Regions from separate parts of the Streptomyces sp. NPDC004609 genome, predicted to be linked through region 2. Evidence: riboswitches for the same ligand, from Rfam matches in the RefSeq annotation. Region 2 holds a riboswitch; each other region holds the start of a gene.

The links. A riboswitch is a leader RNA that binds a small molecule or an ion and turns the genes downstream of it on or off. The one in region 2 is predicted to bind cyclic di-AMP.
Region 1: linked by a shared signal. The riboswitch ahead of ACFYT4_RS33615 (M23 family metallopeptidase) and the one ahead of ACFYT4_RS03920 (transglycosylase family protein) in region 2 are both predicted to bind cyclic di-AMP.
Region 3: linked by a shared signal. The riboswitch ahead of ACFYT4_RS21045 (LysM peptidoglycan-binding domain-containing M23 family metallopeptidase) and the one ahead of ACFYT4_RS03920 (transglycosylase family protein) in region 2 are both predicted to bind cyclic di-AMP.

Annotation. Positions count from the first base shown of each region.
Region 1 is NZ_JBIALS010000054.1:8,553-18,007, reverse strand. Features, by position in the region: gene trmB (tRNA (guanosine(46)-N7)-methyltransferase TrmB) at 1-205, shown strand, start outside; gene ACFYT4_RS33620 (PrsW family intramembrane metalloprotease) at 639-1,895, shown strand; gene ACFYT4_RS33615 (M23 family metallopeptidase) at 2,297-3,340, opposite strand; cyclic di-AMP (ydaO/yuaA leader) riboswitch at 3,352-3,498, opposite strand; gene ACFYT4_RS33610 (PP2C family protein-serine/threonine phosphatase) at 3,772-4,932, opposite strand; tRNA gene ACFYT4_RS33605 (tRNA-Met) at 5,318-5,391, opposite strand; gene ACFYT4_RS33600 (MerR family transcriptional regulator) at 5,488-6,243, opposite strand; gene ACFYT4_RS33595 (RNA polymerase sigma factor) at 6,368-7,600, opposite strand; gene ACFYT4_RS33590 (YciI family protein) at 7,757-8,173, opposite strand; gene ACFYT4_RS33585 (hypothetical protein) at 8,370-8,645, opposite strand; gene ACFYT4_RS33580 (HNH endonuclease family protein) at 9,006-9,455, shown strand, end outside.
Region 2 is NZ_JBIALS010000003.1:124,987-134,441, forward strand. Features, by position in the region: gene ACFYT4_RS03895 (NAD(P)/FAD-dependent oxidoreductase) at 121-1,512, opposite strand; gene ACFYT4_RS03900 (exopolyphosphatase) at 2,035-2,949, opposite strand; gene ACFYT4_RS03905 (DUF501 domain-containing protein) at 3,508-4,026, opposite strand; gene ACFYT4_RS03910 (septum formation initiator family protein) at 4,113-4,583, opposite strand; gene eno (phosphopyruvate hydratase) at 4,677-5,957, opposite strand; gene ACFYT4_RS03920 (transglycosylase family protein) at 6,325-7,038, opposite strand; cyclic di-AMP (ydaO/yuaA leader) riboswitch at 7,043-7,217, opposite strand; gene ACFYT4_RS03925 (transglycosylase family protein) at 7,506-8,384, opposite strand; gene ACFYT4_RS03930 (cytochrome P450) at 8,564-9,455, opposite strand, start outside.
Region 3 is NZ_JBIALS010000020.1:144,664-154,118, forward strand. Features, by position in the region: gene ACFYT4_RS21030 (STM4012 family radical SAM protein) at 1-400, shown strand, start outside; gene ACFYT4_RS21035 (STM4011 family radical SAM protein) at 411-1,322, shown strand; gene ACFYT4_RS21040 (SGNH/GDSL hydrolase family protein) at 1,618-2,451, opposite strand; gene ACFYT4_RS21045 (LysM peptidoglycan-binding domain-containing M23 family metallopeptidase) at 2,615-3,598, opposite strand; cyclic di-AMP (ydaO/yuaA leader) riboswitch at 3,603-3,757, opposite strand; gene ACFYT4_RS21050 (tyrosine-protein phosphatase) at 4,832-5,644, shown strand; gene ACFYT4_RS21055 (DUF6126 family protein) at 5,660-5,842, opposite strand; gene ACFYT4_RS21060 (helix-turn-helix domain-containing protein) at 5,994-6,614, opposite strand; gene ACFYT4_RS21065 (aspartate aminotransferase family protein) at 6,701-8,125, opposite strand; gene dxs (1-deoxy-D-xylulose-5-phosphate synthase) at 8,129-9,455, opposite strand, start outside.

The DNA of each region.
Region 1 (9,455 bases), on a different contig from region 2:
CTGGGAGCCGTACGCCGAGCAGATGCTGGAAGTCCTCTCCGCGCACCCCGACTTCGAGAACACCCGGGAGGACGGCGGTTTCGCCCCCCGGCCCGGCTTCCGGCCGCTGACCCGCTTCGAGGGGCAGGGGCTGGACAAGGGGCACCACGTGCGTGACCTGCTGTTCCGGCGCCGCGCAGGGATCTCGCCCGAAGCCGTGGCGTAGCAGTCGCAGGCGGCCGCACCCGCTGCGACCGCCTCCCTTCGGGCCCGAAAGGGCGCGCGCCGTCCGGGCGGAGGCGCGGGCATCACCCGGGACCCCAGCCGCCGGGCCGGCGGCTCATGCGCCGCGCTCTCCACAAGCGCGGCGGCAGCGGCAGCGGAGTCCGAGGCGTGTCGCCCTGTCGCACGCCGGGGGCGCCCGCGGAAGCACGCCCGCCCAGGGGCGCCCCCGGCGTGCGACCACCGGCCACCCCCCTGTGCCATCGCCAGTTGTCGGTACCTGTCGTTAGGGTCGACGGGTGTACGAGCCGTCGACCCAGCATCCGCCGCCCTGTCCGGCGGGCCGACCGCCGCCTCCGGCGGCGGGTTCCCCCGGCCCCCGGACGGCGGCGCACCCCGCGGTTCCCGCGTTCGACCGGCAGCCGGTGTTCGCCGCGATGCCGGAGCGGGCCCGCTGGCGCTACCGACCGCGCCGGGCCTCGCGGCTGTGGCACAACAGGGCGGTCAGGGCCGGGGTCCTCATCGTGCTGCTCGCGCTGTCCGGGCTCGTCATCCTCGCCCTCGTACGGGAGCAGACGGGCACGGAGGGCTTCCTCGTCGGCCTCGGGCTCGCCGTCCTGCCCGTGCCACTGCTGGCCACCGCGTTCCGCTGGCTGGACCGGGTCGAGCCGGGGCCCTGGCGCAATCTGGTCTTCGCGTTCGCCTGGGGCGCGTTCGCCGCGGCGCTCGTCGCGATCATCGCGAACACCTTCGCGACCCGCTGGATAGCCACCGCCACCGCCGACCCCACGAGCGCGGACGCCCTCGGCGCGACGGTGATAGCCCCCGTGGTGGAGGAGAGCGCGAAGGCCGCGGCGATCCTGCTGATCTTCGTCTTCCGAAGACGGGACTTCACCGGCCTCGTCGACGGTGTCGTGGTCGCCGGTTTCACCGCGACCGGCTTCGCCTTCACCGAGAACATCCTCTATCTGGGCACCGCGTTCGACGAGGACCAGGACGCGGGCTCGTCGGGCTTCGCCTCGGTGACCGCGGCGACCTTCTTCGTACGGATCGTCATGTCCCCGTTCGCGCATCCGCTGTTCACGGTGCTGACCGGTCTGGGCTTCGGATTCGCCGCCATGGCGGCGCGGCGGGCGAGAGTCCGGCGAATCGCGCTGCCGCTCGCCGGGCTCGCCCTGGCGATCGGCATGCACGCGCTGTGGAACGGCTCGGCTTCGCTGCTCGGCCCCTGGGGCTTCTATGTGGTGTACGGGGTGTTCATGGTCCCCGTCTTCGGACTGCTCACCTGGCTGACGATCTGGTCCCGGCAGCGCGAACTGCGCACGATCTCGGCCCAGCTGCCCGCCTACGCGGCCGCCGGCTGGCTCTCCCCCACCGAGCCGCCGGCCCTGTCGTCGATGAAGGCCCGCAAGACCGCGCGTGAGGTGGCCCGGCGTACGCACGGACCGGCCGCCGCGCACGCGGTGTCGGAGTACCAGCGGTTCGCGACCTCGCTGGCGTTCCTGCGCCACCGGGCCGAGCGGGGTGCCGCGGACCCGGACTTCACCGAGCGGGAGCAGGAACTGCTGCACCACATGTGGCAGCGCAAGGACTGGGCGGGCCCGGCGCTGACCTACGCGGCCCGCGCGACCGGACGGGTCCGGGTGCCGCCCCCGCACCGCGACTACGAGGGGTACAACCCCTACCGCGCCTGAGTACGGGCGCCCCCACGGCTCGTACCGGAGGGGCCGAGGGGCGGAGGCGCGCGTACGGACCGGCAGCCCTGACACCGGGGGGTGGGCGCCAGGGCTGCCGGAGTTCGGTGATCCGGACCTCTCCGCGATCCGGGCCTCTCCGCGATGCGGACCGTCCGCGTGGTCCCGACCGGCTCCGCGGTCCGGATGGTCCGGGCAGTCCCGTACAGCTCGGCCGGTCCGGCGGTACGGGGTCGCCGAGGCGCGGGCCCGCCCGTCCCGGACAGCAGGCCCGCCCCCTGCACGGACACGAGCCACGAGCACGGCACACGCACACGGACCCGAGGACGGAGGCGGGGTGGTAAGGGCCCGCCCGGTCGGAACCCGCCCCCGGAACCGGAGGAAGGGAATCCCTCGCAGGATCAGATGGCGAGGCCCTTGCTCCGCAGCCAGGACGCCGGGTCGATCGTGCTTCCGCCGGGGGTCTTGACCTCAAGGTGCAGATGGGCGCCGGTCACATTGCCGGTCGCTCCGACGCGGCCAATCGTTTCTCCCCCGCCGACCTTCTGGCCCGCGCTCGCGTTGATCGACGACAGGTGCGCGTACAGCACCTCCGTACCGTCGTTCAGCTCCAGCACGATGCGGTAGCCGTACGAGCCCGCCCAGCCCGCAGCCTTGACGGTGCCTCCGGTCACGGCTTTGACGGGGGTGCCCGACGGGGCGGCGAAGTCGAGGCCGGTGTGCTGGCCCGAGGACCAGAGCGAGCCCGACTGGCCGAAGGTGGAGGTGATCGTGTACGAGGAGGTGGGCAGCGAGAAGCTCTTCGCGAGCTTGGCGCGGCGTGCGGCCTCGGCCTTGGCCTCCGCCTTGGCCTTCGCTTCCGCCTCGGCCCTCTTCTTCGCGGCCTTCGCCTTCGCTCTGGCCTCCGCCTCGGCCTTCTTCGCCTCGGCGGCGGCCTTCTCGGCCGCTGCCTTCTCCGCGGCGGCCCTCTTCTCGGCGTCCGCCTGGGACTGCTGCTGCTCGGCCTGCTGAAGGATGCGGGAGCGCAGGGCCTCACCGGCGCCCTGGGCCCGGTCGCCGGTTTCGGCACCGTCGGCCGTCTCGGCCTCGCTGCCGCCGATGGTGCCCATCGCGGCGAGCGCGGTGCCGCCGTCGCCGGAGTCCTCGGACGGCTTCAGGCCGTCGGGAAGGTTCTCCGCGATGCCGTCGGGGAGGGTGATGGCGACCGCGGGCTTGTTCTGCGCGGTGGCGATACCGCCCGCGCCGACCGCCGCGATCACACCGACGCCGAGCACCGTGGAACTGCGGGCGAGTCCGCCCCGCTGCTTCATCACACGGTGCCGGCCGCGCACCGGACGGACGGTGTCCTCGGTGGGGTTCCACTCTCCGAAGGACCGTTCGGCCCCTTCTGGGCTGAAGACGCCGGACCTGGCAGGTGCCTCCGGGGCAGGACTGTTGGACGCCACTGAGGCGTACTCCTTTCCTTCCTTCTCGCCTACCGGGTTAGCTGACGGGTTCGGAGCAGGAAGGTCTCCTACGAGTTCCTCCGCAGGGTGCGAAGGCGCCCGATTCACCCCAAAAGGTGGTTCCCCGGTTCCCTTGCGGGATTCGGCGCACGCACGCGGTGCCGCCCTGACGACGGCTGGGACAACCGCGTTGCGTTATCGAACGTTAATAGACACGGGGACCGGATTCCAAGCTGTTCCGGTTGATCGTTCGGGACCGCGCGCCGGACCAACCAGGACACAAGCGACCGGAGTCGGGCGACTCGATGGCCGCTCGGCCGACATCACACCGCTGAGGGTTCGTCACATTCCGAAGGGGCGGCCGTACTTCACTACCCACCGTGCGGGGGCCGGGATGAGAGCAGTCTCATGAAGGTGTTGCCCGCCTCTCATCACGGCGGACCGTCCGGCGCTCCCGGCTGTGGGACAACCGACATCGTTCTCCGGCGTGTCGGCCGACGTTCACCCGCCCGGGTGACCGCCAACAGTGCCATGTCGTCCGTGGCGCCGCCGCCCGTATGCCGGCGTACGTCGTCGACCAGGGCGTCCAGCAGCTCCCCCGGACCGGGAAAGATCCGGCCGGTGAGCCGGACAGCGGGGTCGTAGAAGTCCCCTGCCGCGTCCCGGGCCTCGGAGAGCCCGTCCGTGTAGATCAGCAGCGTGGACCCCACCGGAAGGGGATACTCCTCAGCCCGGTCCGGCCACTCCCCCAGTTCGCCCATGCCGAGCGGCAGCGCGTACTCACGCGGCGCGAGCGCGTCCAGCCGGCCGTCGCCGCGCAGCATCAGCGGCTCGGGATGACCGCGGTTGACCAGGCGTACGGCCCCCCGCCCCCGCGGAAACTCCGCGAGTACGGCCGTGGCGAACCCCTCGAAGGTGTCCAGGCTGCCCCGCCGCTTGGCCTCACGGACGAGCGCTCGTTCCAGTCGCTCCGCGACACCCTCCAGCGAACTCTCCTGCTCGGCCGCCTCCCTGAACGCGCCGATGATCACAGCCACCGTCTCGACGGCCCCCAGCCCCTTCCCCCGTACGTCCCCCACCACCAGCCGCACTCCGTACGGGGTGTCCTGTACGGCGTAGAGGTCACCGCCGATGAAGGCGTCGGCGAGCGCCGCCTCGTACCGCGCGGCGATATGGAGCCCGCCGATCATCTCGGCGGGCGTGGGCAGCACGGCGCGCTGGGCTGCCTCGGCGATGACCCGCGCCGAGGCGAGCCGCCGCCCGCTGCGGCGCACGACCCGGTTGATGAGTAAGGCGAGCAGCGAGACGGTGACCACGGTGGTCAGTTCGGTGTATCCGGCGGACTGCGTGAGTGTGTTGTCGTACAGATGCAGCGACAGCTCCGCGAGGGACGCCGTGATCCCGGTCAGCAGCGTGTTGATCCAGGAGAAAAAGGGGGCCGCGACCAGCGGGGCGGCGGCGAACAGCGGCACACCCGTGTAGTACGCCGGGGTCAGGAGGTCGTACGTCACCCCGCCCACGATCATCAGCACCGGCAGCATGCGGAGGAAGCGGCGGGCACCGTATCCATTGCGCTGCTCCACGTCCGCCAAGGGTGCACTCCTCCCCGGTCCGCCCGCGCGGCAGCGGCCCGGTACCGCGCCCCCTCCAGGCTCGCCCGAACCCGGCCGGGGAGCGAGCCGCCATCGGCCGAATGGGGTACGGGTGGCTGCCGGGCGTCCGCGGGGCCCGGCCGGACACCCCCGCCGGACGCACCCTCGGCCCCTGCCGCGCGTGTCACACATCGAGGGCCCGGTGGTGCGGGGGCACGGGCCGGAGCGCGGACACCGGTCACGCGCCGGGGGCGGGCGTCGGTCTGCCCGCCGCGGGATACGTGCCGGATGCCGGGAGGCACGTCGACCGCGGTCGCACACCGACGGGTCCCGGGACACGCCGATGGCCCGGCACTCTGACGAGTGCCGGGCCATCGGCGTTCAGTAGCGGGGACAGGATTTGAACCTGCGACCTCTGGGTTATGAGCCCAGCGAGCTACCGAGCTGCTCCACCCCGCGTCGGTGAACACCACCCTACGCCATCCGGAGCAAGATCCACTCCCATTTCGACGCGGTGGCCCCTGAAAGCCGGAGTTCGGCCCGGAAAACCGGTGATCAGTCGCTGAGGTGGCGCTCCCCGTACACCGCCATCGCGTCCCGGACGAACGCGGCCGTCCCCTCCCCGTACTTCTCGTAATGGACGCCGAAACGCTCGTCGGCGACGTACATCTCACCGAGCCCGATGAAATGCCCCTTGGTCAGCGAGCCGATGCCGCCCGTCGACGCCTGCCACTCGTACATCCGGCCGGTGATCGCCTGCGCCTCGTCGCTGTCGGCGGACCTGCCGTCCTTCAGGGCCAGGGCGTAGTCCTTCGCGATCGCCTCGTGCGCCTCCCGGTGGTCCCGCTTCTGGTGCTCGTCGAGCGAACGCCACCAGCGGTCTCCCCGCTCGTACGCCTCCCGGCCCCAGCTCTCGGTCACCTCCCGCTCGTACCGCGAGTGGTCGAAGCCGTCGAACACTTCCTCGGCCATGAGTTCCTCTCCCTTCCCGGTCTTGTGGAGAGTGGTCCGCACCGAGGCGATCTGCCGCCCGATGCGCTCGCGCTCCTGCTCCAGGAGCCGCAGATGGGCCCGGAGCGCGGCGGACGTGTCCTGCTGTCCTTCGAGCACCTCGGCGATCGCGGACAGTCCGAGACCCAGCTCGCGCAGCAGCAGAATCCGCTGAAGGCGCACGAGCGCGTCCGGGCCGTAGTAGCGATAGCCGTTGCCGCCGACACGGCTGGGTTCCAGCAGCCCGATGTCGTCGTAGTGCCGCAGGGTCCGGCTCGTCGTGCCGGCGCGGCGGGCAATTTCCTGGATCGACCACTCCATGCCCTGAACGGTAGATCTTGACGTCGCGTCAAGGTCAAGTGGCGCACGCGAACGGGTGGAAGGGAACGGTCCGGGCAGGGCAGCGAACCGGTCTCCGGGCCCGGTTCACGGGCCCGCCCGCAGGTCAGGGCTCCAGACGGGCCGCGCGTGCCAGCAGATAGCGTTCCTCCGGCAGGCTGAGTGTGCGCTCCGCGGCGAGGCGGTAGGCGTCGCGTGCGCCCTCCGTGTCGCCGGACCGCTCCAGCAGATGCGCGCGGACCGCGTCGAGCCGGTGGTGGCCCGCGAGCCGGTCCTCCAGTTCGGCGACCTCGGCGAGCCCGGCCTCGGGCCCGCGCACCATCGCGACGGCCACGGCCCGCCCCAGCTCGGCCATCGGTTCCGGAGCCACGCGTACGAGCAGGTCGTACAGCGCGAGGATCTGCGGCCAGTCGGTGTCGTCGGGGCGCTCCGCCTCGTCGTGGAGGGCCGCGATCGCCGCCTGGAGCTGATACGGCCCGGCCGGTCCCGCCCCGAGAGCCTCCTCGACCAGGGCGATGCCCTCCTCGATGGCCTTGCGGTCCCAGAGGGCGCGGTCCTGTTCGTCGAGCGGCATCAGCTCGCCGTCCGGCCCGGAGCGGGCGGCACCGCGCGCCTCCGTGAGCAGCATCAGCGCCAGCAGCCCGGTGACCGAACCCTCGCGCGGCAGCAGCTCCCGCACGGCACGGGTCAGCCGGATCGCCTCCCGGGCCAGGTCGGAGCGGTGCAGCGCGGCGCCCGATGTGACCGTATAGCCCTCGTTGAAGATCAGATAGAGGATCTGGAGCACGGCGGCGAGCCGCTGGTCCCGGTCCTCGGGCCGGGGCGGCAGAAACGGCACCCCCCTGACCTTCTGCTTCGCCCGGCTGATCCGCTGGGCCATCGTCGCCTCCGGCACCAGGTGCGCCCGGGCGATCTCGGCGGTGGTCAGCCCGCCGACCACGCGCAGTGTCAGAGCGATCTGCGCGGCGGGGCTGAGATCGGGATGACAGCAGAGAAAGAGAAGCGTGAGGGTGTCGTCCTCGGCGGGTGCGCGGCCCTCACCGGGCGGCGGCGCGGTGAACGCGTCACGCGGGGTGAGGCTCGCGGCGGTCTCCTCGCGCCGCCGCCGCGCCTCCTCGCTGCGCAGCAGATCCGTCAGCCTGCGCGAGGCGACCCTGATCAGCCAGCCGCGCGGATTGTCGGGGATTCCCCTGCCGGGCCACTGTTCGGCGGCGGCCAGCAGTGCCTCCTGTACGGAGTCCTCGGCGAGGTCGAAGTGCCCGTACCGCCGCACCAGCGCACCGAGGACCTGCGGCGCGTTGTGGCGCAGCAGGTCCTCGATCGTGGTCGTACGGCTCATTCAGGTGTAGATATCACACCCGGGTGACACGCACACCTCACCGACTGCGATCAGTGCACCCGGTTTCAGCCGGTTTCGGCCCGTCTCGGGCGGTCCGCTCAGTCCGTACGAGGTCCGAACGGTCCGGCCCGTCCGTATGGTCCGCAAGCGGCTCGGTCAGTCCTCAAGAGGATGGACTTCCGGGATGGTACGGATGACGACCGGGGTGGGGACGGAGCCCTTGGGAACCGGACAGGCGGCGACCCGCGAGGCGATCTCCGTGACGCGGTCGAGGCTCTCGCACTCAAGCAGCCAGTAGCCGGCGACCACTTCCTTGGTCTCGCTGTAGGGGCCGTCCGTGATGACCGGCCGCCCGTCCTTGCCCGCCAGGACGAAGCGGGTCTCGGCGGGGTCGGAGAGTCCGTTGCCGTCGAGCAGTTCGCCGGACTCGGCGAGGTCGTTGTTGACGGCCCCCATGAACTCGAACATCGCCTGGAGCTCCTTCTCGCTCCACGCGGGGTTGCCCTCGGACGCCTTGCCCGCCATGGCCGCGTAACTCGCCTGGCTGCCCTGGACCATCACCAGATACTTCATGACTTCGCTCCCTCGGTGGCGGCGTTGCCCTCTCCCGGGCAACTCTCACAGGGAACGTCGGAGCCGTGGCCGGGTTCTCGACAGGCACCGCGAGAATTTCCGCGACTTTTTTCGGCGGACTGCCCGCGAGGGTCTCCGGCGGTCCGCGAAGCCCTTCGTCGGGCAGGGGCTGAGGGGCGGGAAGAGGCGGTGACGGCTACTGGATCCCGCCCGCGAGCTGGGTGACGGGGTCGGTCAGCGGAGCGAGCCGGTTGGGCACCTCCATGAGCTGGTTGAGCTGGTTGAGTTCCTTGAGCTTGTTCAGCTGGCCGAGGGAGGTCGCCTCGGCGGCCGTCTGGTCGGGGGCCGACTGCCCGGACCCGGTGCCCGGGTGACCGGAGGTGTGGCCCGCGGCGTTCGCCCCGGTGACGGCCATCGCGGAGGCTCCGGCGGCGAGGGCGACCGCGGCGAGGATGCGCTGTGTCTTGGTCATGCCGGGGACAACGGTCCCGGGGGACGGGTGGTCACGGGCGCCGTGCGGATGCGGAGGCGGGGCGGTCGTCGCGGTTTCGGGGGTTGTGGGGGTTGTCGCGGGGGTGGGCGGGAGCCGGGGCCGGGCGGTGGGTCGGCGCCCGGGGGCTTGCGTGGGACGGGGCGTACGGGGGTGGTGGGCGTGTACGGGGTGACGGGGGCGCGCGGCGATGGGCGCGCGGGCGGGTGCGCTCCGGGGCGTACGGCTGGGCGTGGGGGCGCGTTTAGGGAAACGTTTCTACGGTGAACTCGCGCGCCCGGATGGCGCAGTCGCCCGGTTCAGTGCCCCTCGTGAGGGTGATGCGCACGTACTCAGGTTGACGTGATCAAGAACCTGACGCGCGCCGCCACGGCCGCGGCCCTCACCCTTCTGCCCCTCGCTCTCACCACGACGCCCGTCGCCCACGCGGCCCCCACGGCCCCGGCGGCTCCCGCTGCTCCCGCGGCTGTGACGACCACAGCGGTCGCAACGCCCGTGACGGCTTCCGTGCCGCCCGCCGCTCCGGCGGCCCGCGCGGCCGAGACACTGCCTCTCGTCGTCGCGGTGAGCCGGCTTTCGGTCGCCCTGGAGAACAGGCAGGGCTATCAGCGCGACTCGTTCAAGCACTGGAACACCGGCCTCGACGCGAACGACGGCTGCAACACCCGGGCGGAGGTCCTGATCGCGGAAGCCGTCGATGCGCCGGCCGTGGGCGCCAGGTGCGCGCTGACCGGCGGCTCCTGGTGGTCGTACTACGATGACCAGGTCGTGACACCGGCCGGAGCCCTGGAC
Region 2 (9,455 bases):
GCTACTCCGGGGGTGTGCGCGAGGTGATGGCCGTACGGACGCCGAAGGGGCCGCCCGCACCACGGATGGCGGGCGGCCCCTTCGGCGGGTGCCGTTGACGACCGGTCAGTCAGGCCCGGTTCAGGACGCCTTGGCCTTCTCGGGCGCCGGAGAGGAGACGGAGCCGACGGCCGCGGGGGTGGGCTTGGCGGCCTCGTAGAACTCCTCGCGCGGAGTCTCCATGGCGCCGAGGGAGACCACCTCGCGCTTGAGGAACATCGCGAGCGTCCAGTCCGCGAAGACGCGGATCTTGCGGTTCCAGGTCGGCATCGCCATGCCGTGGTAGCCACGGTGCATGTACCAGGCCAGCCGGCCGCGGAGCCTGATCTTCATCTTGCCCATGACGATCATCGCGACGCCCTTGTGCAGGCCGAGTCCGGCCACGGCGCCCTTGTTGGCGTGGCTGTACTCCTTCTGCGGGAAGCCCCGCAGGCCTGAGATCACGTTGTCGCCGAGGACCTTCGCCTGGCGCAGCGCGTGCTGGGCGTTCGGCGGGCACCAGGCGTTCTCGACGCCGGCCTTGCGGGCGGCGACGTCCGGGACCTGGGCGTTGTCGCCCGCGGCCCAGATGTAGTCGGTGCCCTGGACCTGGAGCGTGGTGGAGGTGTCCACATGGCCGCGCGGGCCGAGCGGCAGCCCGTAGCGCGCGAGCGCGGGGTTGGGCTTCACACCGGCGGTCCACACGATGGTGTCGGAGTCGACCTCCAGGCCGTTCTTCAGCACCACATGGCCGTCGACGCAGGAGTCCATCGACGTCGACAGATAGATCTCGACGCCCCGGCTCTCCAGGTGCTCCTTGCCGTACTGGCCGAGCTTGGGCCCGACCTCCGGCAGGATCTTGTCGGCCGCGTCGACGAGGATGAACCGCATGTCCTCGCGCTTGACGTTGGTGTAGTACTTGGCCGCGTCGCGCGCCAGGTCCTCCACCTCGCCGATGGTCTCGGCACCGGCGAAGCCACCGCCGACGAAGACGAAGGTCAGCGCCTTGCGGCGGACGTCCTCGTCGTTCGTGGAGTCGGCCTTGTCGAGCTGCTCCAGCACATGGTTGCGCAGGCCGATGGCCTCTTCGATGCCCTTCATGCCGATGCCCTGCTCGGCGAGTCCGGGGATCGGGAAGGTGCGGGAGATCGCTCCCAGCGCGATGACCAGGTAGTCGAACGGCAGCTCGTACGCCTCGCCGACCAGCGGGGAGATCGTGGCGACCTTGCGGTCCTGGTCGATCGTGGTGACCCGTCCGGTGAGCACCTCCGCCTTCGGCAGCACGCGTCGCAACGGGACGACGACGTGCCGGGGGGAGATGCTGCCGGCGGCGGCTTCGGGGAGGAAGGGCTGGTACGTCATGTACGAGCGCGGGTCGACGACCGTAACGGTCGCCTCGCCGTAGCGCATCTTCTTCAGAATGCGCCGTGCCGCGTACAAGCCAACGTACCCACCGCCTACGACGAGGATCCTGGGACGCTCCGTGGTGCTCATGCCATCGAGTATCCACCCCCCTGGTGGGGGGTGCTCGTGAGCCCCTTCACAAGGTGTCCGACCACCTCTGCTACACTGCGCGCCCCGCGTGATCGAGATCATGGAACCGGGGGGAACCACCGCTCCCGGCCGACCGTTGCGCACCCCCTGTGAGCTGCCGCCTTGAGGGGCGTACGGGCCCGAACCACCCGGCGGTTCCACACCCCTGAAACAGGACCGGATCCGCCCGGCACCCACGCTGCCGCATCCGGGGCCACCACAAGGAGAGCCTTTCGGCCTCATACCGCCCTCATCAGGCCCCTTTTCCTTGTGAAGAACTTCACGAAGTTGCTCACAGCCCTCTCATCGCAGGCCGCATATATGCGACTTTCCGGGGGGTGTTCGAGGGTCTCGCGAGGGGCGCGGAGGGCTCCCCCGGGGGCCGTCCGGAGGTCCCCCGGGGATCCGCCGGGGGTCTCGCGGAGCCACCGCGAGGCCCCCCGGGGGGTTTCCCCGCGCCTCCGGAGAGGCGCCCCCGGGGTTCTAGGCGATGGACCAGGCGATTCCGTCGAGGATGTCGTGCTCGCTGACGATCACTTCCGCAGCTCCGACGCGCTCCATGATCGCGAGCAGCACGAGGGCGCCGGAGACGATGACGTCCACCCGTCCCGGGTGCATCACGGGGATCGCGGCGCGCTCCTCGTGCGTGGACGCGGCGAGGCTCCGGGTGATCTTCGCGACCGTGTCACGGCTGATACGGGAGTGGTGGATCGCCTCGGAGTCGTATGCGTCGAGCGCGAGCGCGATCCCGGCGACCGTGGTCACCGAACCGGCCAGCCCCACCAGGGTCCGGGCGCCCCGCAGCGGAACGGTCTCCTCCGCGAGGTCCAGCGCCGCGTCGACGTCGGCGCGGACGGCGGCCAGCTCGGCGGCGGACGGGGGGTCGTGGCGGATGTGCCGCTCGGTCAGCCGTACGCAGCCGATGTCCACGGAACGCGCGGCCTCCACGTGCTCGCGCCCGATGACGAACTCCGTCGAGCCGCCGCCGATGTCCACGACCAGGCGCTCCTCGTGGCCCGGCAGTTCCCCGGTGGCGCCCGTGAACGAGAACTCCGCCTCCTGGTCGCCCGTGATGACCTCGGGCTCGACACCGAGGATGTCGAGCACGCCCCGTACGAAGTCGTCCCTGTTCTCCGCGTCGCGCGAGGCGGAGGTCGCGACGAAGCGGATGCGCTCGGCTCCGTGCGCCTTGATGGCCTCCGCGTAGTCGCGGCACGCGGTGAACGTCCGGTCCAGGGCGTCGGGGGCGAGCCGTCCCGTGCGGTCGACGCCCTGTCCGAGCCGGACGATCGTCATCCGCCGCTCCAGCTCGACGAGGGTCCCGGTGGCGGGGTCCGCGTCGGCGACGAGGAGCCGGATGGAGTTGGTGCCACAGTCGATGGCGGCGACGCGGGTCATGTCTGTGTGCGCTCCTCTGTCTCCGGGCGGGGTTCCCCACCCGTACGTCCCTCTCCTGCCGGGCCTCTGCGCCCGGGTCCCGTCCGTCCTCAAACGCCGGACGGGCTGTTTCTCCCGGCCCACCCCTGCCCCAGGGTTCCGGCCCCTGCCGCCAAGGTCCGTCCTCAAACGCCGGACGGGCTGAAATTGTCACCCCGCCCCCAGATCCTGATGGCCCGGACAGGTCCCTCGCCCCACCCCTGCCCACAAGACTCACGCCCCCGAGCCACAGGTCCGTCCTCAAACGCCGGACGGGCTGGAATAGTCACCCCGTCCCCAAACTCTACGAACCGCAGTGGCTCCCCCGGATGCCTGCCAGAAGGCAACCGGCGGCAGGAAATTCCAGCCTCGCCGGCGATTGAGGCGCGGGGATCGGGGCAGCGCCCCGACAAGCAACCCGCCACCCCGCGGGGCAACCGGACCACCAGGCCCTGAACCGCACCCCGGACAAACCCCGCCCCGCCGGCGATTGAGGCGCGGGGGGCCGGGGCTGCCACCCGGAGGCGCCACCCCGCGGGGCTACGCGGACGGGCAGACGCAGGGGCCCTTTCGCCACCACTCCGGAAGCATCGCGATCGCCTCGTCGCCGAGCGGGTTCACCCCGAGCCCCGCGGCCAGGGAGTGGCCGACCAAGACGTGCAGGCACTTGACCCGGTCCGGCATCCCGCCCGCGCTGGGGAAGCCCTGGAGCACCTCGATCGCGTCCCGCCGCGCGATGTAGTCCTCGTGCGCCGCGCGGTACGCCGCCGCCAGCTCGGGATCGTTCGCGAGGCGTTCGGTCATCTCCTTCATGACCCCGTTCGCCTCCAGCGTCCCGATCGCGGACGCGGCCCGCGGGCAGGTGAGGTAGTACAGGGTCGGGAAGGGCGTGCCGTCCGGCAGCCGCGGCGCCGTCTCGACGACGTCCGGCAGGCCGCACGGGCAGCGGTGCGCGATCGCGCGCAGCCCGCGCGGAGGGCGGCCGAGCTGCTCCTGGAACGCCGCGATGTCCGCGTCGGTCGGCTCGGTGGGTTCGGTGGTGGGTGGAGGGGTTTCCATGCCTGCCTTGGATCTTGTTCTGTCCGGTGTGCCCGGCCGCGCCGGGAGTGCCCCGGCCCGCCGGGAGTGCCCGCCCGCGCCGGTCCTCAGTCGCGGTCCGCGTTGTCGACGCCTTCCCAGACGTTCGAGTACCAGGGCCGGTCGGCCGACCCCTCGTCCGTGCGGCGCTTCTCCGCGACCTCGGGGTCGATCATCGTGTACCCGGTCTCCCCGGGGAGCACGTAGTGCAGATGCTCGCGGGCCAGCCGTCGGATGTACATCTCGTCCTGGAGGCGGGCCTTCTCGTCACGGAGCCGCTCGACGTGCTGTTCCGCCTCGGCCATGCGGTCCCGCTGGTCGGAGATGGCGCCGCGCTGGGACACGTACTGCCGCATCGGGTACGCGAGCGCGACGACCAGGGAGCAGACGACGAGCGCGAGGAACGCCGCACGGCCGGTGAGCCGGGAGCGGCGGGCCTGGCGCCGGGTCTGGGAGCGGTAGACACGGGCGGCGGTCTGCTCGCCGAGCAGCCTCAGCCTGGTCGCGGTGGAGAACCGGTCCCGGTCCTTCCCGGCCATCACTCGCCTCCCGTGCCTTGCGCGCGTACGTCCCCGGACACGGTACGGGACCGGGCCGGGGACGTACGAGCGACTGGCAGGACCGGCGCCGGATCAGCCCTTGAAGCGGGGGAACGCGCTGCGTCCCGCGTAGACCGCCGCGTCGTCGAGGATCTCCTCGATGCGCAGGAGCTGGTTGTACTTGGCGACGCGCTCGGAGCGGGCCGGGGCGCCGGTCTTGATCTGGCCGCAGTTGGTGGCGACGGCGAGGTCGGCGATGGTGACGTCCTCGGTCTCACCGGAGCGGTGGGACATCATGCACTTGAAGCCGCTGCGCTGGGCCAGCTCGACGGCGTCCAGGGTCTCGGTGAGAGAGCCGATCTGGTTGACCTTGACGAGGAGGGCGTTGGCGGCGCCGTCCTCGATACCGCGGGCCAGGCGCTCCGGGTTGGTGACGAACAGGTCGTCACCGACGATCTGGACCTTGGAGCCGAGGCGGTCGGTGAGGACCTTCCAGCCCGCCCAGTCGTCCTCGAACAGCGGATCCTCGATGGAGACCAGCGGGTAGGCGGCGGCCAGTTCCTCGTAGTACTCGGTCATCTCGGCGGCCGAGCGGGACTTGCCCTCGAACTCGTACACGCCATCCTTGTAGAACTCGGACGCGGCGACGTCGAGCGCGAGCGCGATGTCCCGGCCGGGGGCGTAGCCGGCTTCCTTGACGGCTTCGAGGATGAGGTCGAGCGCGGCGCGGTTGGAGTCGAGGTTCGGCGCGAAGCCGCCCTCGTCGCCGAGGCCGGTGGACAGGCCCTTCTGCTTCAGGACCTTCTTGAGGGTGTGGTAGACCTCGGTGCCCCAGCGCAGGGCCTCGGAGAAGGACTCCGCGCCGATCGGCGCGATCATGAACTCCTGGATGTCCACGTTGGAGTCGGCGTGCGAGCCGCCGTTCAGGATGTTCATCATCGGAACGGGCAGCAGGTGCGCGTTCGGGCCGCCGAGGTAGCGGAAGAGCGGCAGGTCGGACGCCTCGGAGGCGGCGTGCGCGACCGCGAGCGAGACGCCGAGGATGGCGTTGGCGCCGAGCGAGGACTTGTCCGGGGTGGCGTCGAGGTCGAACATGGCCTGGTCGATCAGGCGCTGCTCGGTGGCGTCGTAGCCGACGAGCTCCGGGCCGATCTGCTCGATGACGGCGAGGACGGCCTTCTCGACGCCCTTGCCCTGGTAACGGTCCTGGTCACCGTCGCGGAGTTCAAGGGCCTCGAACGCACCGGTGGAGGCGCCGGAGGGCACGGCGGCACGGCCGGTGCTTCCGTCGTCGAGGCCGACCTCGACCTCGACCGTGGGATTGCCTCGGGAGTCCAGGATTTCCCGGGCTACGACGACGTCGATGGACGGCACGAGCATCTCCTTCTGGGATGTGACGCTGGAAGTGCAGGGCCTCATCGGCCTTGCGGCATGAGCCTAACCGGCCGGGGGTCGTGGCCCTGTCGATGCCCGCCCCCTGGGACGAAAAACGGCGTGAAGCGCGTCGCCGGGGGATAAAAGGACAGCCGGACGGGCGATCATTACCCATCGGTAAGGTCCGCTGCGGGGCGCCGGGTCCACTCCGCGGGGCGGACGGCGTGCGGGCGCGGGGCGTCCGGGCCGCCCGGCGGCGGGGGCCGGACGCACGGAAACCCCGGTCCGGCGCGTACGGGGGAAGCGCGCCGGACCGGGGTGCTCCGGGTGCCCCCGGCAGGGGGGCGGATGCCGTGAGGCGGGCGGGTCAGCCCAGGTGGAGCTGCTGGCCCGGGTAGATGACGTCGGCGTCCTTCACGATGTCCTTGTTCAGCTCGAACAGCTTCTCCCAGCCGCCGTCGACGCCCTGGGCCTCGGCGATCTTGCTGAGGGTGTCGCCGGACTTGACCTCGTACTCGCCGTCGCCCTTCTGGAAGCCCCCGGCCTTGGCGGCGGGCTTCGAGGACTCCTGGTGCGCCGGGGCGGGGGCCTTGGAGCGCTCGGAGCGGGTGGTCGGGACCTCGGAGCGCTGCTGGGAGGGCTGCGACTGCTGCTGCCGGGGCTTCGACTGCTGCTGCGAGGAGCCGGAGTCGGAGGAGCCCGTGTACGCGGAGTTGGACAGGCCCACACCACAGCTCGGCCAGGCACCCTTGCCCTGGCCCGCGAGGACCTTCTCGGCGATCTCGATCTGCTGCGACTTGGACGCCTGGTGGGCGTTGGGGGCGTACGCGGTCCCGCCGAACGCGGCCCAGGTGGAGGACGAGAACTGGAGGCCGCCGTAGTAACCGTTGCCGGTGTTGATGGACCAGTTGCCGCCGGACTCGCACTGGGCGACCTTGTCCCACTCGGAGGCGGTCGCGGCGGAGGCGGAGGTGGCGCCGATCAGCGGTGCGGCGACAGCGGCACCGGTGATACCGGCGAAAGCGACGATCTTGGCGGCCTTGGACGGGCGGCGGTGCTTGCCCTTGCTGGAAAACAGCATGGATCGATCTCCTCACCGACGCCTGCGAGGTGAGCTGTCGGGTTCGGGCCAAGTGAGTTGCCCGGCCGCGCGTCCTAGCGCGCGGCTTCACCCCAAGCCGGGTGCCCGTCGTCATCCTCGACGGACGGGGCCGGCACTTACCTTGGGTCCCCCGCTCCTGCCTTCGGCGCTCTGGGCGACGAGTTCTCCCCCCGACCGACGGCAGGATTCGGCGTGACGGTCGACGGTGCCCGCGGTGGCGAGCGGTTCAGACCGTAGACACACCTGTCCCGGATGTTCAAAGAGGCCCATCGGGGAAAAAACGCCCATCCCGCCACGGCCACAACCCGCGTTTCCGCAGGTCGAGTACGGAATGAAACATTCCGACGGGCGGGATGAGCCTGATTCGGCAAAGAGACCCATGTCTCACTTGCGCAGAATCGGACAAAGAGGTGTGAACCAGGGCGGGATTTCGCCGCTGATTCCCGCTATTCCGAGCCCAGTTCAAGGCTCTGACCGGGAAGGATGAGATCCGGATCGGCGCCGACGGTCTCACGGTTCGTCTCGTAGAGGGCGGGCCAGCCGCCCTCCAGCTTCTTCTCCTCGGCGATGGCCCAGAGGTTGTCGCCGGGCTTGACCGTATAAGTGAGGGGCGGCACCTCCGCGGTGCCGGTTCCGCCGGTCTGCTTCTGCGCGTTGGCGCCGGGGCGCGTCGCGGTGTCGCCGCGGGAGGCGCGGTCAGCGTCCGCGTCACGGCTCGCGCCGACGCCGTCCTGTCCGGCGGGCGGCGTGGGAGAGACCGGGTCGGCGGCGGCTGAGCCGGTCGCCGCGGGCGCGGGTTCGCCACCGGGCGTCCCGCCGCCCGTGTCGCCGCCGACGCCCTGGCCTGCGGGGGCGGCCGGGGTCGTCGCCCCGGGTGCGGGTGTCTTCGTTCCCGGCGCCTTCGCCCCGGGCGCCTTCGCTCCCGGCGCCTTCTGCCCGGGAGCCGGGGTCCCGGCGGGGGTGCCGGACGGTTCGGGCGCGGGCCCGGGGTCGACCGCCGCCCCCGTGTCGGTGCCGCCGGGCGCGAGCCCCGCGAGCGTGCCGCAGGACGGCCACGCCTGGGGGCCCTGCGCGGCGAGGACCTTCTCCGCGACGGCTATCTGCTGGGAGCGGCTGGCGAGATCGGGGCGGGCCGCGTACTGCGTACCGCCGTAGTCCTCCCAGGTCTGCTGGGAGAACTGGAGTCCGCCGTAGTAGCCGTTCCCGGTGTTCGCGCTCCACAGGCCCGCGCTCTCGCACTCCGCGACCCGGTCCCACACCGCCCCGTCCGCCGCGGACGCCGAGCCCGCGCCGAGGAGGGGGATCGCGATGGCGGATCCCGTCACCCCCGCGGCGACGACGATGGCGGGGGCCTGGCGGGGACGGCGATGTCGACCATTTCCGGAGAGCATGCAGTTGCCTTTCACGTGACACCCGAGACGGGGGTGAAAGGTAGCGGCACCCGAACGTCTGTCACAAGTCGATGATGCACAGATCACGCTGGAGTCACAGAATTGACATACTGTCAGTTGTATCGGTTCGCGAACTCCACGGGCAGGGTGCGCAGTCCACGCATGATCAGGCCGCCACGCCAGCGCAAATCCGCCGGATCCCCCGCCAGACCGAGGTCGGGCAGCCGCCGCAGCAATGTGGCGATCGCGGTCTGTCCCTCCAGGCGGGCCAGGGGCGCGCCCAGGCAGTAGTGGATGCCGTGCCCGTATCCGAGGTGCTGATTGTCACTCCGGGAGAGGTCGAGCAGATCGGGCCGGGCGAACTTCTCCGGGTCCCGGTCGGCCGCCGCGAGCACGACCAGTACGGGATCGCCCGCGGCGATCTCCCGGCCGCCGATGACGAGCGCCTCCGTGGCGAACCGCCAGGTCGCCATCTCCACAGGCCCGTCGTAGCGCAGCAGCTCCTCCACCCCCGTCTCCAGCAGCCCGGTCTCGCCCGCGTCGAGGGACGCCTGGAGACGGGCCCGCTGTTCCGGGTGACACAGCAGGGCGTAAACCCCGTTGCCGATCAGATTCACGGTCGTCTCAAAACCGGCAAAAAGGAGGATGAAGGCCATGGCGGCGGCCTCGTTCTCCGTCAGATGCTCCCCGTGGTCGCTCGCCCGGATCAGCCCGGAGATCAGATCGTCCCCCGGGGACTCGCGCTTGCGGTGGATCAGCTCCGCCAGATAGCCCCGTATCTTCTTCACCGACCGGGCGACCCCGCCGCGCGGCCCGCCGCTCTGCCCCGGTTTGACGTGCCGCATCATCATTCCCGCCCAGTCCCGGAAGTCGTCCTGGTCCTCGGGCGGGACGCCGAGCAGATCGCAGATCGCGTAGATGGGCAGCGGGAAGGCGAACTCGTGGATGAGGTCGGCGCTCCCCCGCCCGGCGAAACCATCGATGAGCCGGTCCGTCAGCTCCTGG
Region 3 (9,455 bases), on a different contig from region 2:
CTCCTACACCTCGCGCCTCCACTACTCCTTCGACTACGCCGTCCGGATGCCCGGGATACGCACCATCATCGACACCTACACCCAGACCGAGGACTTCGGCCACGCCGAGGTCGGGCTCGCGGTGGACGAGGGCGAGGCACGCCGTCGCCATCTGCTCCAGTCGCTGCTCCAGGCCGAGGGGATGGACACGGCGGGCTACCGCGAGCGGTTCGGCGCCGGCCCCGGTGACGACTTCGGGCCCGAGCTCGCGCGGTTCGCCGCGCTGGGCTGGCTCGACGCGGGCGCACCGCCCGGCATGCTGAGGCTCAGCGCCGAGGGGCTGGCGTACTCGGACGCGCTGGGACCGGAGTTGTTCTCCCCCGCCGTGCGGGCCGCGATGGCCGCGTACGAGCCGAAGTGAGGACGGCACCGTGGATCTGACCGTTCTGTACCGGGGGCCGCTGGCCTCCTGCGACTACGACTGTCCGTACTGTCCGTTCGCCAAGCGGCGCGACTCCCCCGCACAGCTGCGCGCGGACCGGGCGGCCCTGGAGCGGTTCGCCGCATGGGTGTCGGCGGGGACCGACGACCGGCTCTCGGTGCTGTTCACCCCCTGGGGCGAGGGCCTGGTCCGCTCCTGGTACCGCCGCACCCTGGTCGAAATGTCCCGGCTGCCGCAGGTGCGGCGGGTGGCGATCCAGACCAATCTGAGCTGCCGCACGGACTGGCTCGCGGACGCCGATCCCGCGACGCTCGCGCTCTGGTGCACCTACCACCCCGGGCAGACTCCCTACGAGAGGTTCCTCGGCAAGTGCCGCGAGCTGACCCGGCTCGGAATCCGCTTCAGCGTCGGAGTGGTCGGCCTGCCCGGGCATCTGGAGCACGCCCGCCGGCTCCGCGCCGCCCTTCCTCCTCATGTCTACCTCTGGGTGAACGCGGCGGAGGGCCATCACTACACGGACGCGGAAGCCGCCGAGTGGACCGGGCTCGATCCCCTTTTCCCGTACAGCCGCCATCCGCACCGCTCGACCGGGCTCCCCTGCCGGACGGGCGAGTCGGTCGTGTCGGTGGACGGCGACGGGACCGTGCGCCGCTGCCACTTCGTCCCCGCCGAACTGGGAAACCTGTACGACGGCTCGTATCGGACCGCACTCCGCCCGCGCGCCTGCCCGCTCGCCGTCTGCGACTGCCACATCGGCTATGTGCACCTGGAATCGCTTCCGCTGTACGACGTGTTCGCGGGCGGCGTCCTGGAACGCGTTCCCGCCACCCGCCCTCGGACTGTGCCGTCAGGCTCCACCCGGCCCGCGACGGCTCGGGCCCTCCCCCGGCCACCGTCCTGACCGGAGGCACACCGCCGGCCGCACCCGTACACCGCCGTGTCGGCGTTGACACGGGTGCCCCGTACAGATCGGCCCGGCGCGGCCCCGTGATCACGGGCGGTCGACAACCGGGGGAAACGTGTCCGGTGGCGCCGTCGTGCCGGACCGCGACGGCCCGCGCGAGGTCGCGCCGCACGGCGCACGCGGTCCCGCCGTTCCTGACGGTCGCCCCGCGCGGGCGGCTTCCCGGTGCGGAGGCCGTCCCGAGCCGCTCACGAGTGAGCGGACCCCGCCCCCGCCCGTTGCGGGACAGCCCTCAGCGTCCCCGGCACCCCGTCGGTTCCGCGCTCCCGCGCAGGGGCAGCAGGTGGGGGCGTTTGGCCGCGACATGGTCGCCCGAGCTCTCGCCGCGCAGGCGGCGCCCGATCCACGGGGCCAGATACTCCCGCGCCCACTGGAGGTCGTCGCGCCGGACCTCCAGCGCGCCCCTGACGGGAACCGGAGGCCACTCCTCGTCGGGGTCGGACGGCACGTCGAGTCCCAGCACCTGGGCGGCGCGCAGGGCGACCCGGGAGTGTCCCTCGGGGGACAGATGCAGCCGGTCGGGATCCCAGGCACGCCTGTCCTGCACCGACTTGAGCGACCAGAGGTCGAGCACCGGACAGTCGTAACGGTCGGCGATGGCCCGTACATGTGCGGTGTACGTCGCGACCTTGCCGCGCAGCCGGCGCAGCACGGGCACTCCACGGGTGTCGAACCCGGTGGTCACCATGACCGTGCCGACGGCCCGGGTGAGATCGGCGACCGCACGTTCGAAGCGCTCGGCAACATCGTCGGGGTCGGTGCCGGGCCGGATGATGTCATTGCCCCCGGCGCAGAACGACACCAGATCCGGGGCGAGCTCTTTCGCCCTCGGCACCTGTTCGTCGACGATCTGGTCGAGGAGCCGGCCGCGTACCGCGAGATTGGCGTAGCGGAAGGTGGGTTCCGGCATGCGCTCGCCCAGCAGCACCGCGAGCCGGTCCGCCCACCCGATGTAGGTCCCGTCGGGTCCGGGGTCCCCCACGCCCTCGGTGAAGCTGTCACCGATCGCCGCGTACGACCCGTATCCGTTCCTGTTCTCTTTCTCTCTTCTCGAATCGTCTCCCACAAGGGCCCATCCTCCCCTTCCGGATGTGACTTACGCGACCGTAGGGAAGGGTTGACGGGTGGTGATCCATCCCACCGAAACCGTTCGCCGGACCGGGAATACGACGTATCCCCCCGTGCCGCCGCGGGGCGGTACGAGGGGATACGGGCCGTTGTGCGTTGCGTCAGAGAGAGACACCGTGCTGGCGCAGATACGCCACCGGGTCGATGTCCGAGCCGTAGCCGGGGCCGGTGCGCACCTCGAAGTGCAGGTGCGGACCGGTGGAGTTGCCGGTGGAGCCGGCGAGCCCGATCTGCTGTCCGCCGCTCACGCTCTGGCCCGAGGAGACGGAGAGCGAGGAGAGGTGGGCGTACTGGGAGTAGGTGCCGTCGGTGTGCTTGATGACGACCTCGTTGCCGTACGAGCCGCTCCAGCCGGCGGAGACGACGGTGCCGGGGCCGACGGACCGGATGCTGGTGCCGGTGGAGGCCGTGAAGTCGACACCGGTGTGGTAGCCGCTGGACCACATGGAGCCCGAAGCGCGGTACGGGGTGCTGATGTTGGCGGACGCGACCGGGGCGGTGTAGCCGCCGCCGGCCTGCGGAGCGCTCTGCTCGGGGGCACTCTGCGCGGCGTCGTCGCCGGTGGCCTCGACCGAGCCCGCCGACGCGGAGGTGTCGGGGGCGGCCTCCGTCCGCGCGGCCGGGGCGGGGGCGCTCTCACGGGCGTCGTCCCGCGAGGCGCGGGGCTCCGAGCGGGTCTCGGCCTTGGCCGGGGCGTCGCCCTTGGCCTTGGCCTTGGCGCCGAGCGTCAGCTCCAGGCCGGGGTGGATCAGCGAGGGGTTGTCGCCGACGGCTTCGCGGTTGTCGGCGTAGAGCTTCTGCCAGCCGCCGCTGAGGTGGTGGTCCGCGGCGATCTTGGACAGATAGTCGCCCGCCACGACGCGGTAGGTCACCGGGGCGGCGGGCTGCTGGGCCGCCGGGACGGCGGCCGCCTGGGCGGGGACGGCCGCCGAGGCGGCCGTGACGGGAGCCGACTGCTCCGCCGCGTGGGCGCCGCTCGCGCCCATCAGCGGAAGGGCGATGGCCGCGCCACCCGTACCCGCGGCGACGAAGCCACGGGTGAGGGGGCTGGACGTAATACGGCGGTGCTTACCCTTTTTGGGCATGACGCATTCCTCTCCGGCGCCTGCGAGGTGAGCTGTCGGGTTAGGGCTGGAGATGCCCGGCCGCGCGGCAGCGCGACTTCACCCCAAGCCGTCCGGAACTCCGGAATCGGCGTACTACCTGGGTCCCCCGCTCCTGCCACGCGTGGGTGGGTGGGAATTCCGGACGGCGGCAGGACTAGGCGTTCCGTCCGAACTGCCGTGACCGTAGACCGGTCGCGCCGAGGGGAACAAGCCGACCTTTTCCCGATCGGTGACCCGGATCTTTCCGGCGACGAATACCCGGTCACCCTCCGTCGACCCGGCTCCGCCAACTCCCGGTGGGCGGCCGAATTCCTCTTTCCGGCACGGCCACACACCGTCACGAATATGATCCTGCTCACGAGCGGGAACCATCTCCCCTAGAGACAGGGCACGTTATACCTAAGGGTTCAATTAGGACAGAAAGACCAGAAGGCCCTATAGGTCACGCATACCGCACCGGGCAGTTCAACTTCCCATCACTTTTCGGGCGATATCGTCGACGTCGAGTCATTTGCCGTTCACCGAGACAATATGACCCACCCCTGCCCGGGGAACGCGCCCGCAGAAGTTCCGACCGCGCCGACGGTCGCGACCCGGGTTCCGGTCGAGGCGTCGCATGCGATCGCCGCGAACGCTTCCGGCACCGAGCCATCCGGCGTATACGTAAAAGCACATGAAGGCAATGTCGCATCCGGCGGAGAAGCCGATCGGGGGGGCCTTTCACCCGCTTCCGGAGCTCCCGGTCCGGCCTGTGATCCGAACTCCCATGGCGGTACGGGCACTTCGGACATGAGCCGGCCACGGGCATTCCGGGAAGACCTCCGGGCTCGGGAGAGGGCGTCCACCGCCACTCCGGACCCACACGCCCCGGACCCCGCCGCGACCCGCCCTCTGACCGGCCGACGACGGCACGGTCATCCGGCGGCCACCGCGACACCCGCCGGAGTGCCGGCTCGGACGGGCCCGTGACCACCTCCCCATCACCTCCGGCAGGCCCGCCCACCCCGTCACCCCGACCTCATACAGCTCCCCATGGGCACGGCAGCCAACAAAATAGAGCAAAATCACACATAAATCATCAGAAGGCGAGCCACCCGGCGACGGCCTCACCGGGAAAGGACAAGGTGATTTCCCGAGGAATCGATGTCGTATCGTCGAGAACACGCCACAGTCGGCGAGCGGCGCCGACGGCAGTGACCCTCAGGAGCCTTCGTGACGCAGCAGCTGCCGCTGGTCCCGCCGACCGAGCCGGAACTGACCGGAGTACGCAATTTCCGCGATGTGGGCGGGCTGCCGACCGTGGACGGCAGGACGGTGCGGCACGGACGGCTCTTCCGCAGCGGTCATCTCGCCCACGCGACGGAGAGCGACGCGTCCTTCCTCGCCGGGCTGGGTCTGCACACGATCTTCGACTTCCGCAATGCCGCCGACATGCGGCTGGAGGGCCCGGACGTGGCACTGCCGGGTGTACGGAATCTGAATCTGCCGCTCAGCGATCCGGCCGACGGCGCGGAGTTCTGGAAGATGGTCCGCAGGGGCGATCTCGGCCAGCTGCGGTCGATCCTGGCGGACGGGAAGGCGGCCGACCGGATGTCCGCGTCGTACCGCGTGATCATCACGCAGCGCACCGGCGAGCACAGCCGGATTCTGCACGCGCTGGCCGAGGACAGTGTGCCGGCGCTGATGCACTGCGCCGCGGGCAAGGACCGCGCGGGGCTGTCCATCGCCGTCTCGCTGCTCGCGGTCGGCGTGGAGCGGGAGGCGATCGAGGCGGACTATCTGAAGTCCAACGATCCTCACCGCCGCTATCTCGTCCGGCGCGAGGACAACTCCCCGGCCGGGATGTCGCCCGAGGTGATGGAGCTGCTGAGCCCTCTCTTCGACGCGCGCCGGGAGTATCTGCACTCCGCCTTCGACGCGATCGAGGCGACCTGGGGCACCACCGAGCGGTATCTCACCGACGGGCTGCGGGTGGGCCCCGAGACGCGCGAGCGGCTGCGGGCGCGCCTCCTCGACGAGGGGTGAGGCGGGGGGGGACCGCTACTTGGAGCCGACCTCGAACAGCAGGTAGAGGAATCCGGCGAACACGTGGCCCGCGATCAGATAGGCGAAGAGACGGACCCAGATTCCCCGGGGGAACCTTCCGTTCTCCTTCCCGGCGGCTGTCTGTCCCTGCTGCTCGGGCAGGGCGGATCCTTCGGATACGGCGGGTGTCTCCGACATCGTCGGCCTCTCTTTCCTTCGTCGGTCTGCGGCTGTGGGATACGGCGGACGGCCCGCGCCCGGACCTCCCCCGGCCGGCCGGGGGAACCGTGCGGCGGACACGGTTCCCCCGGCGGCGCGGGCGGGGCCGGACATGGGGACGGGGCCGGGGTCAGAAGTGCGGATGGATGTCGGGGCTCTGGATCAGGGTGTGGACGAACAGCATCTCGGCGCCGTCGCGCGTGGCCGCCGCGATGCGGTGCGGGGTGAGCGAGTCGTAGTGCGCGCTGTCCCCGGGACCGAGCTCGTGCACGGCCTCCCCCAGGCTGAGCCGGATCCTTCCGTCGAGGACGTGGAGCCATTCCTCACCGGGGTGGACCCGGACGAGATCGCCCTGGGCGCCGTACGGGACGATCAGCCGGAGCGCCTGCATGGCCCGGCCGGGGCCGCCGACCTGGTGGTAGGTCCAGCCGTCCGCCTCGGAGGGCTCACGGCTGCCGGCCCGGATCACGGGGTCGTGCTCGGGTGCCAGCTCGCCCAGCAGCTCGGCGACTGTCGTACCGTAGATCCTGGCGAGACTGAGCAGCATCGGCAGCGACGGCTGCCGGCGTCCGGTCTCCAGCCGGGAGAGATGCGCGGGTGAAAGACCGGCGCGCAGTGCGGCGGCTTCCAGCGTGAGGCCGCGGCGGCGGCGCAGATCGCGCAGCCGGGGCGCCACGTCGGGCAGCTCCACGGGCGCTTCTCCGGCAGGAGAACGGGGGTCCGGGGGGTGGCCCCCGGGAGGACTCTGCATAAGACCATTGCGCCAGGAAAATGCCCCTGAGGCAAATTTCTTACCCCAGAGGCAATTTTTGCGGACGCAATCCGTCCAGCGGTCCCTCAGCGGTGAGCGACGGCCTGTTTGACCAGCGTCCTGCCGAAGTCCCACATCAGTCCGCCACCGGCGTGGGCGTCGTCCATGACCGCGGTGAAGGCGGAGACGAACCGGTCCACCTCGCGCTCACCGATCGTCAGCGGCGGAATCAGCTTGATCACTTCCAGATGGTCGCCGGAGACCTGGGTGAGGATCCGGTGCTTCTCCAGCAGCGGCACCACGACCATCTGCGCGAAGAGTCCCTTCCGGGCGGCCTGGAGCATGGCCCACCGGCTCCGCAGCCGGAGCGATTCGGGCCGCCCGAACTCGATGCCGATCATCAGGCCGCGCCCCCGTACCTCGCGGAGGAACTCGTAGCGGTCGACGAGTGCGGCCAGCCGGGCGCGCAGCAGCTCGCCCGTCGCCCGGGCGCCGGCGACGATCTGTTCGTCCTCGATCACGGAGAGCACCGCGAGCCCGGCGGCCATCGCCTGGGCGTTGGAGCCGAAGCTCGCCGAGTGGACGAGGACCCGGTCCATGGACGAGTAGACCTTCTTGAAGATCCAGTCCCTGCCGAGGGTCGCCCCCACGGGCACATAGCCGCCCGACAGTGCCTTCGCCACACAGACCAGGTCGGGTTCCACGCCGTCCTCGTGCTGGTACGCGTAGAAGTCACCGGTCCTGCCGAGGCCGGTCTGCACCTCGTCGGCGATCAGCAGGGCCTTGTGGCGGTGCAGCAGTTCCTGGGCGGCGCGCAGAAAGCCGGGTGGGGACTCGTGGACGCCCTTGCCCTGGATCGGCTCCACCACCAGGGCCGCCACATCACCGCGCCCCAGCTCCCGCTCCAGGGCCGCGAGATCGCCGAGGGCGATGGCGGTGTCGGGCAGCAGCGGGGCGAACCCGTCCCGGAAGCCCTGCTCGCCGTTGACGGAGAGCGATCCGGTGGTCAGGCCGTGGAAGGCGTGGTCGCAGTAGAGGACCCTCGGCCTGCCGGTGGCGTACCGGGCGAACTTCAGCGCGGTCTCGACGGCTTCCGTACCGCTGTTGCCGAAGAACACCCGGTCGAGGTGCGGGCTGTACGCGAGCAGCTTCTCCGCGAGCAGCCCCGGCAGGGGCTGGCAGTCGAAGCGGGTGAGGTCGGCGAGTGAGGCGTCGAGGACATCGTGCAGCGCCTTGCGTACGACGGGGTGGTGCCGGCCCAGGCCCATCACCCCGAAGCCCGCGAGCATGTCGAGATGATCGTTGCCGTCCGCGTCCCAGAAGTAGGCGCCCTCGGCCCGCTCGTAGACCTTGTCGAAGCCGATCGTGTGCAGCATGCGCGGCAGCTGGTGGTTCAGATACCGGGCGTGCAGCTCATAGCGCTCGGCCCCGCGCGCGGCGAGCAGTCCCGCCAGATCGAAGCCCTTCTGCGGTTCCTGGTTCCCCGACGGGTCCGGGGGCGGCTCGGTCATTCCTCAGTTCTCCTTGGCTGCCATGGCGGCACTGATCCGTCCCGCGATCTCCACCGGGGTGAGACCGATGTCGGCGAGCACCTCACCGCGTTTGGCGTGCGCGAGGAACTGCTCGGGGATGCCGAACGTCCGCAGCGGCACATCGACGCCCGCGTCGCGCAGGGCGAGGGCGACGGCCGAACCGACGCCTCCGTTACGGCTGTTGTCCTCGACCACCGCGACCAGACGGTGGTGGGCGGCGAGCGGCGGAAGCTGTTCGTCGACCGGTTTGACCCAGCGGGGGTCGACGACGGTGCAGCGGATTCCGCGCGCCTCCAGGAGACCCGCGGTCTGGAGGCAGACCGGCGCCAGCGCGCCGACCGACACCAGCAGGACCTCGGGGTCGGGGGTGCGGTGCAGGACGTCCATCCCGCCGATCCGGCCGACGGCGTCGATCGGCGGCCCCACGGACTCCTTGGGGAAGCGCAGCACGGTCGGCGCGTCGTCGACGTCGACCGCTTCCCGCAGTTCCTCGCGCAGCCGCTCGGCGTCGCGCGGTGCGGCGATGCGCAGCCCGGGGACGACCTGGAGGATCGACATATCCCACATGCCGTTGTGGGAGGCGCCGTCGGTGCCGGTGACGCCCGCGCGGTCCAGGACGAAGGTCACTCCGCACCCGTGGAGGGCGACATCCATCAGCAGCTGGTCGAAGGCACGGTTGAGGAAGGTCGCGTAGACGGCGACGACCGGATGGAGTCCGGCGGTGGCGAGCCCGGCGGCACAGACCGCGGCGTGCTGCTCGGCGATGCCGACGTCCCAGACGCGGTCGGGGAAGCGTTCGGCGAACCGGGTGAGGCCGACGGGGTGCAGCATGGCGGCGGTGATGGCGACGACGTCGGGCCGCTCCGCTCCGATGTCGGCGATCTCGTCCCCGAACACGGCCGTCCACGAGGGGCTGCCCGCCGGGACCAGTGGTGCGCAGGTCAGCGGGTCCATCACCCCGACGGTGTGGAAGCGGTCGGCCTCGTCCTGGAGGGCGGGCGGATAGCCGCGGCCCTTCTCGGTGAGGCAGTGGACCACGACGGGGCCGTGGAACCGCTTGGCCCGGCGCAGCGCGGACTCGACGGCGGCGGTGTCGTGTCCGTCGATCGGGCCCACGTACTTGAGGCCCAGGTCCTCGAACATGCCCTGGGGCGCGAAGGCGTCCTTGAAGCCCTTCTTCGCGCCGTGGAGGGATTCGTACAGCGGCTTTCCGACGACGGGGGTACGGCCGAGGATGTCCTTCCCCCAGGCGAGGAACTGCTCGTAGCCGTCGGTGGTGCGCAGGGTGGCGAGGTGGTTGGCGAGACCG